4 regions of the Paenibacillus sp. MAH-35 genome follow, and region 3 is predicted to be linked to each of the others. Evidence: riboswitches for the same ligand, from Rfam matches in the RefSeq annotation. Region 3 holds a riboswitch; each other region holds the start of a gene.
What was found. A riboswitch is a leader RNA that binds a small molecule or an ion and turns the genes downstream of it on or off. The one in region 3 is predicted to bind cyclic di-GMP.
Positions count from the first base shown of each region.

Region 1: it holds a riboswitch for cyclic di-GMP, as region 3 does, so the genes downstream of both, AC3Y2E_RS04915 (HD-GYP domain-containing protein) here and AC3Y2E_RS02595 (hypothetical protein) in region 3, are expected to answer to the same signal.
Region 2: it holds a riboswitch for cyclic di-GMP, as region 3 does, so the genes downstream of both, AC3Y2E_RS30635 (hypothetical protein) here and AC3Y2E_RS02595 (hypothetical protein) in region 3, are expected to answer to the same signal.
Region 4: it holds a riboswitch for cyclic di-GMP, as region 3 does, so the genes downstream of both, AC3Y2E_RS18015 (hypothetical protein) here and AC3Y2E_RS02595 (hypothetical protein) in region 3, are expected to answer to the same signal.

Region 1 covers NZ_JBYUPU010000003.1:344,392-348,113, reverse strand. Annotated here, with positions in the region: gene aspS (aspartate--tRNA ligase) at 1-611, shown strand, start outside; gene AC3Y2E_RS04920 (tRNA threonylcarbamoyladenosine dehydratase) at 789-1,541, shown strand; cyclic di-GMP riboswitch class I at 1,983-2,125, shown strand; gene AC3Y2E_RS04915 (HD-GYP domain-containing protein) at 2,234-2,875, shown strand; gene AC3Y2E_RS04910 (serine hydrolase) at 3,151-3,722, shown strand, end outside.
Region 2 covers NZ_JBYUPU010000050.1:21,003-24,724, reverse strand. Annotated here, with positions in the region: gene AC3Y2E_RS30640 (methyl-accepting chemotaxis protein) at 1-1,551, opposite strand, end outside; cyclic di-GMP riboswitch class I at 1,763-1,848, shown strand; gene AC3Y2E_RS30635 (hypothetical protein) at 1,912-2,178, shown strand; gene AC3Y2E_RS30630 (MOSC domain-containing protein) at 2,973-3,656, opposite strand.
Region 3 covers NZ_JBYUPU010000002.1:191,083-194,804, forward strand. Annotated here, with positions in the region: gene AC3Y2E_RS02585 (hypothetical protein) at 1-125, opposite strand, end outside; gene AC3Y2E_RS02590 (DUF3298 and DUF4163 domain-containing protein) at 577-1,206, opposite strand; gene AC3Y2E_RS02595 (hypothetical protein) at 1,759-1,962, opposite strand; cyclic di-GMP riboswitch class I at 2,101-2,187, opposite strand; gene AC3Y2E_RS02600 (class I SAM-dependent methyltransferase) at 2,262-3,104, opposite strand; gene dapA (4-hydroxy-tetrahydrodipicolinate synthase) at 3,196-3,722, opposite strand, start outside.
Region 4 covers NZ_JBYUPU010000016.1:1,884-5,605, reverse strand. Annotated here, with positions in the region: gene AC3Y2E_RS18025 (MarR family winged helix-turn-helix transcriptional regulator) at 1-354, shown strand, start outside; gene AC3Y2E_RS18020 (pirin family protein) at 662-1,435, shown strand; gene AC3Y2E_RS18015 (hypothetical protein) at 1,758-2,051, opposite strand; cyclic di-GMP riboswitch class I at 2,252-2,350, opposite strand; gene AC3Y2E_RS18010 (sporulation protein YjcZ) at 2,674-2,796, opposite strand; gene AC3Y2E_RS18005 (universal stress protein) at 2,981-3,427, opposite strand; gene AC3Y2E_RS18000 (DUF3977 family protein) at 3,584-3,722, opposite strand, start outside.

The DNA.
Region 1 (3,722 bases), on a different contig from region 3:
TGCTGCTGTTCTCGGCCGATACGAAAAAAGTCGTCGCCGACGTGCTCGGCAACCTGCGTCTGAAAATCGGCCGCGATCTCGGCCTGATCGACGACAGCGTATTTAAATTCGCGTGGGTCGTCGACTTCCCGCTGCTTGGCTACGACGAAGAGGCGAAGCGTTATGTGGCGGAGCACCATCCGTTCACGCGCCCCGTTGAAGAGGATCTGGCGTATTTCGATACCGATCCGGGTCAAATCCGCGCTCAAGCGTACGACCTCGTGCTGAACGGCTACGAAGTGGGCGGCGGCTCGATGCGTATTTTCAAACGCGACGTGCAGGAGAAAATGTTCCAGGCGCTCGGCTTCTCCCGTGAGGAAGCCCACGAGAAATTCGGCTTCCTGCTGGACGCGTTCGAATACGGCACGCCTCCGCACGGCGGCATCGCGTTTGGCTTCGACCGTCTGATCATGCTGCTGGCGGGCCGCACGAATCTGCGCGAAACGATCGCTTTCCCGAAAACGGCGAGCGCAACCGACCTGCTGATGAACGCGCCGTCCGAAGTCGATTCGAAGCAGCTTGAAGACTTGTCGATCAAGCTCGCCGTAAAGGAAGTAGCTGCCAAAGCTTAATAACTGCTGCGATATTAGCGCTCTCCTGGGGTGAATCGTTTTCCATAACCGGGAAGATAACCCTGTCACGTAGCAGGCTCGTTATTTCACAACAGTCGATAATAGCATACGACGGGCCCGCTTCCGGAGCATTTCCTCCGGCGGCGGAGCGCCCGGATCTAGCGAAGGGGATTGAATATGCTGCATCAATTTTCGCGAACGGAACTGGCGATCGGCCCCGAAGGACTGGACGTGTTGAAGGGCAGTACGGTTGCCGTGCTCGGCATCGGCGGAGTCGGCTCGATTGCGGCGGAAGCGCTTGTTCGTACCGGCGTCGGACGCGTGATCATGGTGGACAAGGATGTCGTCGATATTACGAATATTAACCGCCAGATTCATGCGCTGACGACTACCGTCGGGCAACCGAAGGCCGAGCTGATGCGCGACCGGGTCAAGCTGATCAATCCGGATTGCGATGCGATCGCGCTGCGGATGTTTTACACCGAGGAGACGTACGAGAAGTTTTTCGACTATCCGCTCGACTACGTGCTGGACGCCTCCGATACGGTGACATACAAGATCCATCTCATCAAAGAATGCCTGAAACGCAAAATACCGATCATCTCCAGCATGGGGGCGGCGAACAAGATGGACCCCACGCAGTTCCGCGTGGCGGACATCTCGCAGACGTCGGTTGACCCGCTCGCCCGCGTCATCCGCCAGAAGCTGCGCAAGGACGGGATCAAAAAAGGCGTCAAGGTCGTCTTCTCGACCGAGGAGCCGATTAAGCCGCGCGGTGACGTTACGCAGCGGATCGTGCCGGAGAACGCTCCGGATATCCGCAAAGCGCAGCAGCCGCCGGCCAGCAACTCGTTTGTACCGCCTGTAGCCGGCCTGATCATGGTCAGTGTCGTCGTACGCGACCTGCTCGAGAGAGCCGGGAAAGCCTGACGCCTAACCGGACCGCATATGGGGCGGACACGAAACGGGGCTGTCTGCACATTCACTTTTGAGAATATTGTGCGCCGTTCGAACCGATGTGCCTCGGGATAAAGGACTTCAGCCTCCACGTGACCGTGGAAGTTGAGGTCCTTTCGTTTGAAAACGGGGACGTTTTCCTGTGATCTGTGATGCAACACTATTGGAATAGCCTTATTTGATTTGGTTGTGATTCGTTTGGATGGTGACCCTTTATTCGACAAAAGGCGAGCCTGATCGTTGCGAAAAACGCACTTAATTCGTGATTATACATTACAAATCGAGAGCATGTGAGGAATATCGACATTTTTTTTGATTTTGCATGACAAAAATATACAAATCGGTTACAATCAAACTAATTGCACATATTCAATAAAAACAATAGGATGATGGAACTAAATACTTGTTCATAATCGAATCCAAAGGCACACTTATCGAAAGATAAGGCCGCAAAACCATTGGGGCTACCATGTAATTTGTCCCATATTCGCGCCGAGAACCGCCGGTTGCGAATATGGGATGCAACCGTATTACGTCATGCCAGCCAGGTCGCCGAACTATGAGACGGGACCCCTCTAACCTGAGGGTTTTTTTGTTGATCGGAACCCCGCGATTATCAGGCCGACACACGATTTCAGCTTATTGCCGATGAAGGGGGAGAAGTAATGCTGTACGCGATCAACCGTCTTTTGCAGCGATTGTCGGATAAAGACAGGGAGACGTTCGAACATGTAGGCCGGGTCGGGGCGCTCGCCCAGTGCTGGGTCACGCATTATCCGTTGGCCGGACCGGAGGACCGGCAAGTTTTTATTGTGGGATGCTGTGTGCATGATGTAGGGAAAATTAAAATCGAAACAGCCATTTTGCAAAAAACGTGCAAGCTTGACCAGGGCGAATGGGACCGGATGCGGACGCATCCCGAATCGGGCAGCGAACTGCTGATGCAGGAAGGGATGAAAGATGCCCGGCTGCTGGATATCGTCAAGTATCATCATGAGCGGTGGGACGGGTCCGGTTATCCGACGGGGCTCGGCAGCAGCCGGATTCCCCGGTTGGCCCGCATGTGCTCGATCGTGGACGCGTTCGACGCCATGACCTCGGACAGGCCTTACAAAAAAGGAAAAACGGTCGAACAGGCCAAGGTAGAACTTCTCGAGCAAAGCGGCATCCAGTTCGATGAAGAGCTGGTGCGGCAATTTCTGAGCTTGCCGGATCATCTGTTGCGCAATCCTCCGGCGGTGAGGCTGGATGAAGTGGCGGAACAGGGAGATTTGTTTTACGAGTTGACCTCGCACCGCAAAAACTGAATACAAGCAGCTCCGTTCTGCGCACAATCCGAAGCCCGAACCTGCCCGCCTCCTGTCTAGGAAGCGGAGCGCGTTCGGGTTTCGCCGCGAAATTCAATGAATTAAGGTGCCGTTAAGGTACGGTTTGAAGTCAGGTAAGCTTCGTCCGGTACAATACGACTAGTACAAAGTCGGAGGCGCGGCTGGAGAACGGCTGGATGGCCGCCGAACCCGTTGATGGCAGACACGTAAGTTTGACTTGTATCAGGTAATCAATGACCGGGAGGAGACTTATCTTGAAACTTTGGATGTGGATCGGAATTGGCGTCGGGACGTTGCTTGCAGGTGCGGTTATTTGGATCGGGGGGACGGCGTATTGGGCGAAAAAAGCGAATGCCGACTATGTATGGAAATTCGTAACGAACAATCCGGAGAAGGCGGCCATTACGCTTCGGAGGGACGGTCAAACGATTGCGCAGTCGAATTCGGACCGGGTCATGCCGCTGGCGAGCGCCGTGAAAACGATGATTGCGATCGAGTATGCGAAGCAGGCCGCGGCCGGCACGATTCATCCGGAAGAGCGGGTGCCGCTGTCTGTGCTGGACCGTTACTATTTGCCGAATCTGGACGGAGGGGCTCATCCGGCCTGGCTGGCGTATATCGAGGAAAGCTCGAAGGCCGAAGGCGACGCCGTGACGCTGGAAGAGGTGGCGAAAGGCATGATCCGGTACAGCTCAAACGCCAATACCGACTATTTGCAGGATAAGCTTGGTCTGGAGCGGATTCACGGGACTATCGCCGAGCTCGGACTCCGGCATCACGAGCCGTTGTTCCCGCTTAACGGGGCGCTGCTTATCCCGTACGAACT
Region 2 (3,722 bases), on a different contig from region 3:
CTGCTCGGACGAGGCGGATACCTCCATAATCTGACGGGTTACCTCTTCGATCGAACCGACGATGCTCGTAAATAAACGGTCGACCGATTCGACGGTTTCGGACATGCCCTCCACTTCGCTGGCTCCCGTCTGCATCGTCTGGATCGCTTCGCGGGTCCCCGCCTGGATCGAATCGACGAGATCGTGGATCTGGACCGCAGCTTGTCGGGACTGCTCGGCGAGCTTGCGGATTTCACCGGATACGACGGCGAAGCCGCGGCCGTGTTCCCCGGCCCGGGCCGCTTCGATCGCCGCATTCAGAGCGAGCAGGTTCGTCTGTCCGGCGATGGTCGAGATGAGCGATGTAATCGATCCGATCTCGTCGGATAACCGGCCCAACCGTTCCATGGAGCCGGACGCGCTGTTGACGGCACCCTGAATGGCCGTCATCTGTCGTCTGTTGCCGCGCACCTGCTCGCTTCCCTGTTCGGCGAGCAAGTACGCCTGATTGGACGAATCGGCTGCGGTTACCGCCGACTCCGCGATCCGCTGGACACCCTGCGCCATCTCCTCCATCGCTTTGGCGCTTTCCTCCGAGCTCGTCAACTGCCGCTCGGTACCGGCCGCTACCTGCTCGATCGACATGGCGACGTGGCGGGCAGCTTCCGATGTCTGCTCCGATCCTCCGTGCAGCGTCTCGGCGTTCTCGGCGACGACGTCCGACGTCTCGCGGATGCGCCCGATCATCTCGCGGATATTGCCGATCATGACGCCGAAGTAGGCGGACAGCTCGCCGATCTCGTCCTTGCGCCGGATCGAGACCGATTCGGTCAGATCCCCGCCGGCCACTTTCTGAGTAATCCGGGTCAGTTCGCGAACCGGCCTGATGATCCATACGATGACGGCGATCATCATTGCCACGGCGATCGTCCCGGTGAGGAGGCCGACCAGCAAGCTGGTTCTCAGCTTGGCGTCCAGCTGATGCTGTACGTTCGCATAATCGAAATCAATACCCAAAATGGCCGTAACGCCGCCATTCTCATCGCGTATCGCACTCAAAATACTGACCCATGTCCCATAATCGTCGGAAAATACGTCGGATACCCCGATCTCGCCGCTCTCCGCCGCCCGGATCGCTTTCGTAAATGCCGGAGGCAGCTCGTACGGAGTGGAAGGCTGGAAGCCGGAATCGGCAAGCGATTTGTTCGCGAGCATGATCGTCATCGCGGTTTTGCCCCCGGATTCGATCGTTCCGGGATAGAGCAGATACGTATTGGCCACGCCGCCCGATCCGGTGTACAGGTCCATATAAGGTTGAATAAGGGCAATGCCCGGCTGTGCCAGATCGGCTTTTTTGTTGGTCTTGATAAAGTCTTTGAGCGAAGCGAACTTTCCGGCATGCTGCTCGACAGACTTGTGCACCATCTGCTGGTACTGTTTGAGCTCGTTATAATACTGATCCTTTTGCTGCAAATAAGAAATTGCGGCTTGTCCGGCCGTCATCAGCAGTGCGCACAGCGCGGCGAAAAAGCTCAGCTTGGCAATGATGCTCCGGCTCCAATGAGTAGACATGCTCGTTCCCCCTATATATGGATTTCCCTTCCGCCATCTCGGCATCCGGGTATACTTTTTATTCGACAAGAACCAACACAAAGTGAATAGTGCTAAAGCAGCAAAACGAGTGCTCGAATTTCATCTTGACTTGGAAGATTTCGTCTAGAAAAATGTCCCGTAATATTGTATAGTAGAAGGTAATACGGGTATGAAAGCGCGTTTCTGAGCAGGACGATAAAGGCAAACCGGACGAAAGTCCGGGACGCAAAGCCGACGGGCCTAAGGAGGATTCTCTAAGGCGGCCGGGTTGCCGAAAATGGTTGGAGGCGAAGCTGCTCCATCAACATTCGGTAGACTACACTTCTTAGGAGGAACTGTATGTTGAAGGAAAGATATTACTCGACGGTGGAGTATTTTGACAAATTTGGCAAAGTGAGCAAGCAGATCGACATCTATTGCGAGCTCGGCAAAAAACCGACTGTCGGCGATTTCGTCGAAGCGTTCAAAAATTCCGGTCATGAAGTGGAGCTTACCGATTTCTTGAATCTCACCTTCAAGCCAAGACAGCCGCTGGCTACTTCCGTTACGTCGATTAAAGTAGTCCGGACGATCAAAGATCATACGTTCAAGCCTTGTGCTTGCTAATAGAGGAAATATGGAAAGACCGGCAAAGTCCAGCCTTCGGATGAAGGTTGAGCCTTGCCGGTCTTTTTTGGGTAGATCAAAGTTTCCACCGTACTAAAACGGGGATGGGGCCATCTGCTTGTCGAGTCAGCAAGTGCCGCAAGTGCCGCAAGTGCCACAAGTGCTCCAAGTGCGGCAGTACTGCAAAGTCGCCTATCGTGGGCGGCCGTTTAGCTTTAGCCTGTTGTCCAGCTCCAAGCGGGGACAGAACCGAATAAGAGCGGTTTGTGAGGCTGTCGATTCATTGTGGACAACCAAGTGGAAAGGGAAAAGATTACCTTCTGGCGAGTTTTGTCTGGAATCCCCTACCTTACAATCCTTATTCAATCAAGGGATTCCGGACAACCTGTTTGAGCAGAAGAAGGTAACTTTTCACTTGGAACGGTCTTGCTAACACTTCTACACAATGAATCGACAGTCTCGTTTGTATGCTTTATTTTGTCCGAAAACTGGCCTGGACACGGAATAAGAGCGATTAGGAGCTGTTAAAATCGGCGAAAAGGGTGCAGACGCGACCAGTTGGTTGAAATAAGGGGTGCAGACCGCCTCTATTCGTGTTAGTTATTTGAAAAGGCCGAAAATAGGGTACTAAAGGCTCCTATTTGGTTGGTTAGAGTTGGTTAGTTAGCTCATTAGTTAATTAGTTAATTAGTTAACTAGTTAGCCAGTTTGCCATTTAACTAACCCGCACATATGTCGTTTCAGCGAAGACAAAACGCGGTCTGCTCGCAAGAACGAGGATGCAGAGCCGAGGGTTACGGCTTCCCGTTTAACCGCTCGCCCTCGGACGGTTCGGTTCCTGCGATTCGTTTCTCGAAGGAGGCCCGCCAGTTGCCCGACAGCTCCTCTACTGCCAGCAGGGCGGCAATGCCGTCCAGGTTGATCTTGTCGTGATGTTTGATCGTGTTGGCGTATTGAACGGTTATGCCGAGCGGGTGCCGGCGCTCCAAGGTCAGAGGGGCGTTCCGGTCGAACAGTCCCGGCGTCAGCACGCGGCAATAAAAGCCGGTGTAGCCCGTATGCTGCACCCGCAGCGCGAGGTCCGGGATATCGTATTTTTTGGCCAGCTTGTGACACGGCTGCCTCGGCTGCGTCACTTGAAGCCGTACCTCTCCCGAGGCGTAAATATCGCCGATGCACACCCGGTCCTCTGTCATGCCGAGCACCGTCAAATTTTCCCCGAACGCCCCGTAATGCATAGTCCGGTTCAACTCGCGCTCCCAGTAAGCATAATGCTCGAACGGATAGACGCATACGGCTTTGTCCGGCCCCCCGTGGTGGACGAGATCGGCCTGGCCGTCGCCTGCAAAATTGGTTGCGGTCAGCAGGACCGGACCTTGCTCCGCCGGCTGCTTGAAGATCCCCGTTTCTACTGCGGCGCCTTTGTAGATGAACGACTGCGGTTTTCCGACATTAAGCGATACGATGCGAATATCCATAACTCCGATCTCCTTTATACGATCCTCTCTGTACAGCATACACGCTGAGAGGATGGCCATCAACTC
Region 3 (3,722 bases):
TGGTTCGGATAATGCGGCGGGTAACCGCCTTGTCTCTTATAGTAGTCGCTGCTGGAATATCTCGAATAGTGTCTTTTGGAGCTCAGCTTCTTATGCAATAAATCTTGTAGCATTCGTTTTAACATTGGCGTATCCTCCTTCGCCTTTTGGTTGTTATTACGCAGAAAATGGGACTTGGTTTCAAAGCTGCAAAATAATCAGCTTACGGGGCTTACGAACCTAGAACCCCTTATTGGCTAAAGTGCAGCGATTTGGAATTGTTACGAACTCCAGAGACATTATTTCCTGCATAAGTTCGCACTCCCGCCCATGTTCGACTCCATAAGGTAGCTGGGATTCGTTAGATCTGTTATGAAGTCTTGTTACGGCTATAAGTACGATATGGTTCGTTAGCTCAAGGTCATAAGCTCATAAGCTCATAAGCTCATAAGCTCGGCCTGCGGGCTTGCGTTCTTTACGCCGGAGGACAGAAGGCGCATTTGCTCGCTCGTCCAAAGCCGTGTATAAAAAAAGAGCGGCAAACCGCTCAAAAACGATTCTGTACTTTGTGTACCCCAAATCACGTGCGCCGAATCTTCAGACCACGGCGTGCTGAAGCTTGCCGATCGGTCCTTCGGGATCGGCTATATCCGCGATTTCCGTATACGGAATCGGGAAAGTCGGGAATCCGTAAGCGTAGGGCGTATATTCGTACAATTGGAAATACACGACAAGCTCGCTTGGAGTTAAATAATAGTCCTGATCCGGTCCGACTCCCTTGAACGTTTTGCCTTCCAGGATCGGCATGTCGTTCTCCTCGATTTGTCGCTTTAGAATCGCGTCAATATGCGCCTTATACCCGCTCCCATCGCGGAACAGATCATCGAAATCATAATCGTCCCCGTCCCACAAGTCCATCGTCAGCGACTTTTGCAGCGTGATGCCGTGAGCCGCTCCTTTTGCATAGGCGTAGTTTTGGAACACAATGCTGATCAGCCCGTTTTCGTTCAGCATGACCTCATAAATGCCGGTCATTTCCTTGTTTTTGTCCTCGACATAACCCTGATCGCGAATCATCTGGTAGACGAGCTTCAGAATCCGGTCGTTGATCTCATGCTGCGCTTTCCGGTTCGGCAGCCCGGTCAGCTGCGGATAGCGGATTTGCAGCCGCGGCTTGATCATCACTTTTTTCGATATTTGGGCCGATAAATTGCGGAATTCCATCATAGCGCCGGTACACCTCCTCCTCGCGGATCTTCGCCTAGTACTACCGATATTCAGCAGCAAGGAAAAGGTGCGCGCAAGATTGTATTTTTCCGGGAGAAGCCACAATTAAGCCTCGCATGATTTGAGAAAAACCTTTCGATAAAAACGTCCGGGCGATCCTTTGATGTACGAGCTATACGTTAGGTGCGCGGGAGACAGTGGGCACCTTCGGTCGGGAGCCGCTCGTTGATGGGGGTTGACGGCAACATACTCGTCTTCAATGAGGCTCGAAACCGTAAACCTCGTTCTTGCGGGCAAGAGTGTTCCTCTTCGCTGAACCGTACGCCCCGCGGGGAAATGTATGCACGCGGCTCTGAACAAAATAGGAGGCTTCGGCGAGGCTGTCGATTCATTATGGACAACCAAGTGGAAAGGGAAAAGTTACCTTCCACCGCTCCTATTCCGTGTCGATGCGACACTTGCTGACTCGACCGGGAAAGAGGCTCTGAACTATCAAAAAAACCTCCCGGCGTCCGGAAGGCTTCCTTTGTTCGTATTCGGCTCGATTCGGACTTAGTTTCCTTTGTATTCCTGGCATGACAAGCAGGTCGTCACATTGACGCAGGTCGGATGGATGGGACCGGTAAACTTGGTGCAATAAATGGGGGTTTTGTACTCCACATTCGAGGAAATTAAGGAGCAATATTTGCAATTGCCGATCAGTTCGACCGTTAACCGGTGCAAATCGCTTTTCAACTGCATCACTTCATCGTTCATACGCGCATCACCCCCAGATTAAGGTCACGAATGACGTCAGGCACCGCTTCTCTCCAAGCGTTCCTAAGCCTCCAACACAAAAAAAGACGACGCCCTAAAGCGACGTCCGTCCGGTTTGATGACGACATGCATCAGCTTATGGGCAACCCGGCTGTCATGGCGAAGTTCGCTGTAGACCCGTGGCTTTGCGCCCCTGGCTTTCGCCCAGGTTTGCCTTTATCCGATAATTCCTATCAACTATGCCCATAGTACCACATATTCCCGAAGTCATTAATAGGCATTTTGGACTATTTTGAGACTTAAGGCGCAAATGCCAAAATCCGCAGCCTCCAGTAATCGGCCACCCAGCGTCCGTCCCGGAACAAGGCCGGGCGCGCCAGACGTTTCACTTCCTCGTACGCTTCTTCTTTCCGGGCATCGGTCAGTCCGGTGAAAAAGACGCCGCCGAACATATCCAGCCAATGGTCCAGTCCCCTCTCGCCGTCCTCCAGCGGAGTAGGCCGCGAATAGTGCAGCGCATATCCGACACGGAAGCCGGAAGCTTCAAGCAGTGCCGCATATTGTCCGACCGATGGGAAATACCACGGATTACGCGGCTCCGGATCGACGCCGAAGTTCTCCAGCGTCCGGTAAATCGCCGCAACGATCGCGCCCACATTGTCTTTCCCGCCGAACTCGGCTACGAAACGTCCGCCTGGGACAAGGACGTTCCGGACGGCCCGGACGACGCCCTCCGGGCGCTTCATCCAGTGCAGGGCGGCGTTGGACATTACGGCGTCGAACCTCCGGTCCGTCTCGTACGATTGGCCGTCCGCCACCTCGAAGACCAGCTCCGGATATTTCGTCCGGGCCGCTTCGATCATCTCCGCCGAAAAATCGATCCCTTGTACCGCCGCTCCCCGGTCCGCCAGCACCCGGCACAAATCGCCGGTTCCGCAGCCGACGTCAAGCACCGCTTCGCCCGGTTGTACATCCAGCAGATCGACAAGCGATTTGCCGAACTCGGACACAAAACCGAGTCTCGAATCGTACAAGGCGGCATTCCAGCCGCTTGACGACTCCGGACGTCTACCGGCACCCGTACCACCTGTTGCGGCGCTCACGCCGTCTCCGTCTTTCTGACCATAGGGTTCCATTCTCATTTTCACGCACATCCTTCCTTCTACTTAATAGTAATTGTGAAGGATGTTTCGTTATTGGTCCAATATATGAAATGGATAATATTTATAGTTTTCACCTATCACAAGAAAGCAACTCTGCCAGCTTCCGCTCCAGTTCTTCGCTGACCGGCGTCATCGGAAGCCTTACCCGATCCGAAAGCAGCAACCCGGTTTGCTTCATCATCCATTTTACCGGCGAAGGGTTCGGTTCGGCGAACAGCAGGCCGATTAGCGGCACAAGCTCGTCGAACTTCGCTCTCGCTTCCAGCCAGCGGCCTAGAGAGAACTGCTCATACACCTCGACAAAACGGCCGGTATACATATTCGCGGAAGCCATCATCGCTCCGCTCGCACCGCAGCATAAAGCTGCGAAGAAGTATAGGTCGTCCCCGCACAGCAGCGCCTTGTCCGTATGGCCGGACAGCTCGATGAAGTTGCGGACTCCGCCGGTGCTCTCTTTGATTCCCGCCACACCTTCGATCCCGAGAATCGCGGCGATGTCGCCGGAGGTCAGCTCCAGGCCGGTCCGGTGCGGGATATGGTAGGCGACGACCGGGAGTCCGACATCGGCGACCCGCCGGTAATGCTCCATCACTCCCT
Region 4 (3,722 bases), on a different contig from region 3:
CGGAGGCACGGCTTGAACCGGACCGAATTCGGCGTTCTGGAGCTGTTGTATCATAAGGGGCGCCAGCCGTTGCAGCAGATTGGCGGCAAAGTATTGATGACGAGCGGCAACATTACCTACGTTGTCGACAAGCTGGAGAAGAAGGAACTCGCCGAACGGGTAGCCTGTGCGGAAGACAGGCGGGTCTATTACGCGGAGATTACCGAGAAAGGAAAAGCGTTTATGGAGAACGCGTTTCCGGAGCATACGAAAGCAATTGAGGAAGCTGTTTCCGGGTTGACGCCGGAAGAACAAAAGCTGGCATCCGAGCTGCTCAAAAAGCTGGGCCTGACCGCAGAACAAAGCTTCAAGTGAGCGTCCTGCTAGGCAGACCGACAGACCAGCGGTCAGACAACCGTCCGGGGTAACAACGGCGGTCGGCTAGCCATGCAGACCGCTTCGGTTTCCTGCATGATCCGATTCCCGAAATCCGATCCGGCGTTACTCCTCCCAGCCGCAAGCGTCATGTACGCAGCGCAGTTGCTAGATACTTGCGGCATACTATTTTTTTGCACCATTTTAACTTAAAATTAAGATTTTTATTGATATATGATTTCCTATCCGTCTTTGTTGAAGTGTGTTGTGTATGTGCCATTATTCTAGGTATGGAGGCTGATTCGCTATGAATATTCAACGTTTTTCACCAGCTCAGCAAGGAACGGGAGCGTTTGACGGAGGTAAAATTATCGAGCAGAAGCCGATCGGATTTCCCGGTGAAGGCGGTGCCGTGAAACGTGTCGGTCCTCTCTTCTACTGGGCGTGGGCGTTTACGCCCGAGGATGGCTATATTCCCCCGCACCCGCATCAGGCCTTCGAGATTGTCACCTATGTGATCCAAGGCAAGGCTGTGCACGGAGACTCGCTGGGCACCAAGAGTACGATTGGAGCCGGCGGAGCGCAAGTGATGCAGACGGGATCGGGCGTCTCCCACGAGGAACGTTTTGTCGGACCGGATATGGAAGGATTTCAGATCTGGTTCGAGCCCGACCTTCGCCAAACACGTTACGATCAGCCGACCTATCGCCAATTCGAGCACGAGCAGTTCCCGGTTCAAGAACACGAGGGCGTCACCGTCAAAGAAGTCATCGGCGGGCAATCGCCGGTAGCGCTGAAGGTGGATGCGCATATGCGGGATATTACAATACAGGCGGGCGGCGAATATGTGCTGGAGCTGGCGGCGGGACGTTCGATGGCGGTTCTGGCGATTCGCGGCACCGGATCTCTCGGTTCGGCCGATGACGAACCGTCGGCGCTGCATTCCAAAGATTTCGCCGTATTGGACGCAGGCGGGACTAGCGGCTCAGCCGTTGTGAGAGCAGCGGCAGGTGAAGCTCTGCGACTCGTCGCGATCGACGTGCCCTCGGAAACCGATTATCCGCTGTATAACAAACGCTGATCGCACCGGATACCGACTCTCTGTCGAAACCGGCAATGAGAAGCCTCACATGCATAAGCTGCGAAAACCGGACTCCTAATCCAACGCCCCGGTATGATTTGCACCTCATAATGAGTCGGTATGCACGATGTGCCGCCAGTCAAGGCAGGAGACCGCTTACGGACCTGCCCTGACTGCGTGTTCCGGCGGCGGAAAGCATAACCCGGGCGCTGGCGGCGGCAGAAAAAAACGGGATAAAGAGCTCTCGCACCACGCACGGCACGAAAGCTGCTTTATCCCGTGTACGGTCCGGCCGTCCCGGCCGACCGCGGAAGATCCGCTCCTATACCGTCCGTGGAGCGGCCAAATATTCTTGAAGCAGCCGGTACAATTGAATGACCCGATCCAAATTTTTGCTGAACCGGAACGAAATCTTCCTCTCGCCCTGCCAATAAAAAATAAACAGATTGTTGTGCCGCCCGACGACGAGCTCCACATCCCACTTCGAATCGTTCAGCCGGTACTTGTCCCGGTTAAAAAAAAGCTTCGGCCCTTCCTTCGAACGATACATGCCGACAAAGTCGTTCCCCATCTTCAGGTAATACCCTTGCTCCGCCGATGCGTGCCGTTCCTCCATAATGATTCAGCTCCTTCGCCCAAGTGATGAAGAGCCGATACTGGTCCTGCTCCCGTTCCCCGACCCCTGGCATACAAAAAAATCCCCCAAAAGCGCAGACCTGCTTCGTAGCCCATCGCTGTTCCTTTGGAAGCTCCCGTTATCCATAAGAAATTGCTTGGCACAACTTCCTATATTACAAAAAACTCCGATCCAAATCGTTCGGCAGCTGGCTGGCTTGGCAAGGTCGATTCCGACCTGCTGCTTTAGCCCCTCTAGCTTTGCGTCGCCGGCTTTAGCCGGGTTTGCCGTTTGTCGGGAGGTAATCGAAGTTAGGTATGGTATGGTATGTATCGCGTCTTCCTTCTTAGAATAGGGGAGAAGCCCCTTCTTCGCATCCTCCTTTGTACCTAATTCCGGGAAAAATGCCCCGATTATTTGCAATTTTCTTCTTTTTTTCGACAACTATTCCCGGTATATTCCATATGGTTACTATTTTTATCCTTTTTCGCGATGAATGCCCCTGCGCAAAATAAGTTTTTTTCTGGGAGCCAGATAGTTCAGTCCGCTAAAAATGGACACGTTCCTCTCAAAAAGAAAGGAATCGGGCGTTAACCCGATTCCCCGGCTTGCCGATCAGCCCTTAGATCCAAGCCCGGCTGACGATAACAAGCAAGATGAACAGTACCAGAATTACGCCTGTCGAAGTAAACAAGCCTCCAACTCCCGGGCCGCAACCGCATCCTGCACCGCCAACGTATCCCATGGTCAGTCCTCCTCGATATTTCATGATTGTGCGGCCGACATCCGTTGCAACCGGCCGGGCGGCCCGATTGACAGTCGGGATGAATGAACCACACGATCTACAATATGAGGAGGGGCGGGTAACGGACTGTACAGATGTCCCGGCGAACGTAACTTTTTATCAATACCGGTTTGCGGCACTCCGCTTACAGGTCGTCCGGATTTTTGATGACAAGAACGGGGACTTTCGCATGCTGCACCACATAATGGCTGACACTGCCGAGGAACAGCTCCTTCAGCGTGCTGAGCCCTCTGCTGCCGATTACGATCAGATCCGCTTGCAGCTCTTCGGCGTAATCGAGCAGGGCGCGCGCCGGATCTCCTTGAAGCAGCGCAGTCGCCGCATTCGGCAAATCCGTCGCCAGCTCCTTGGCTTCGTCCAGCGTTCTCTCCGAGTCGGACAACTCGTCCAGCTCCATGCGCACCGGCGCGGCGATCATCGCTTCGCCTACGACCAGGTTCGGATAATGGAATACATGGGCGATCGTAAGCCGCGAGCCCGGTATGCTGCGAACGAGCTCCTTTGCGCGCAAGAGCGCCGACTGGGCTTGCTCCGATCCGTCATATGCGACCAGTACATGTTGAAATGGCATATACAGCACCTCTTTTGTTAGATAGATCGTTCTTATTTCAGCGTACCACTCGTCATGTCCGGATACTGTGAGAAACATCACAAGCGGTTGCAGTACATCCTACATCTATACCCCAATATGCCACGGTCAAAACAGCCCTGCTTCATCCGCTCCAACTTAGGGCGTCCCCTGGATTCCGATTACAAGCTTGAATGTTTTCCGCGGTTTCCGGTCAAACCGGACACCCTCGGACGTATCCAGAATGAACACGCTCCTGCCGACCCATATACGAACGTACAGGGAAATCACCCGGCGG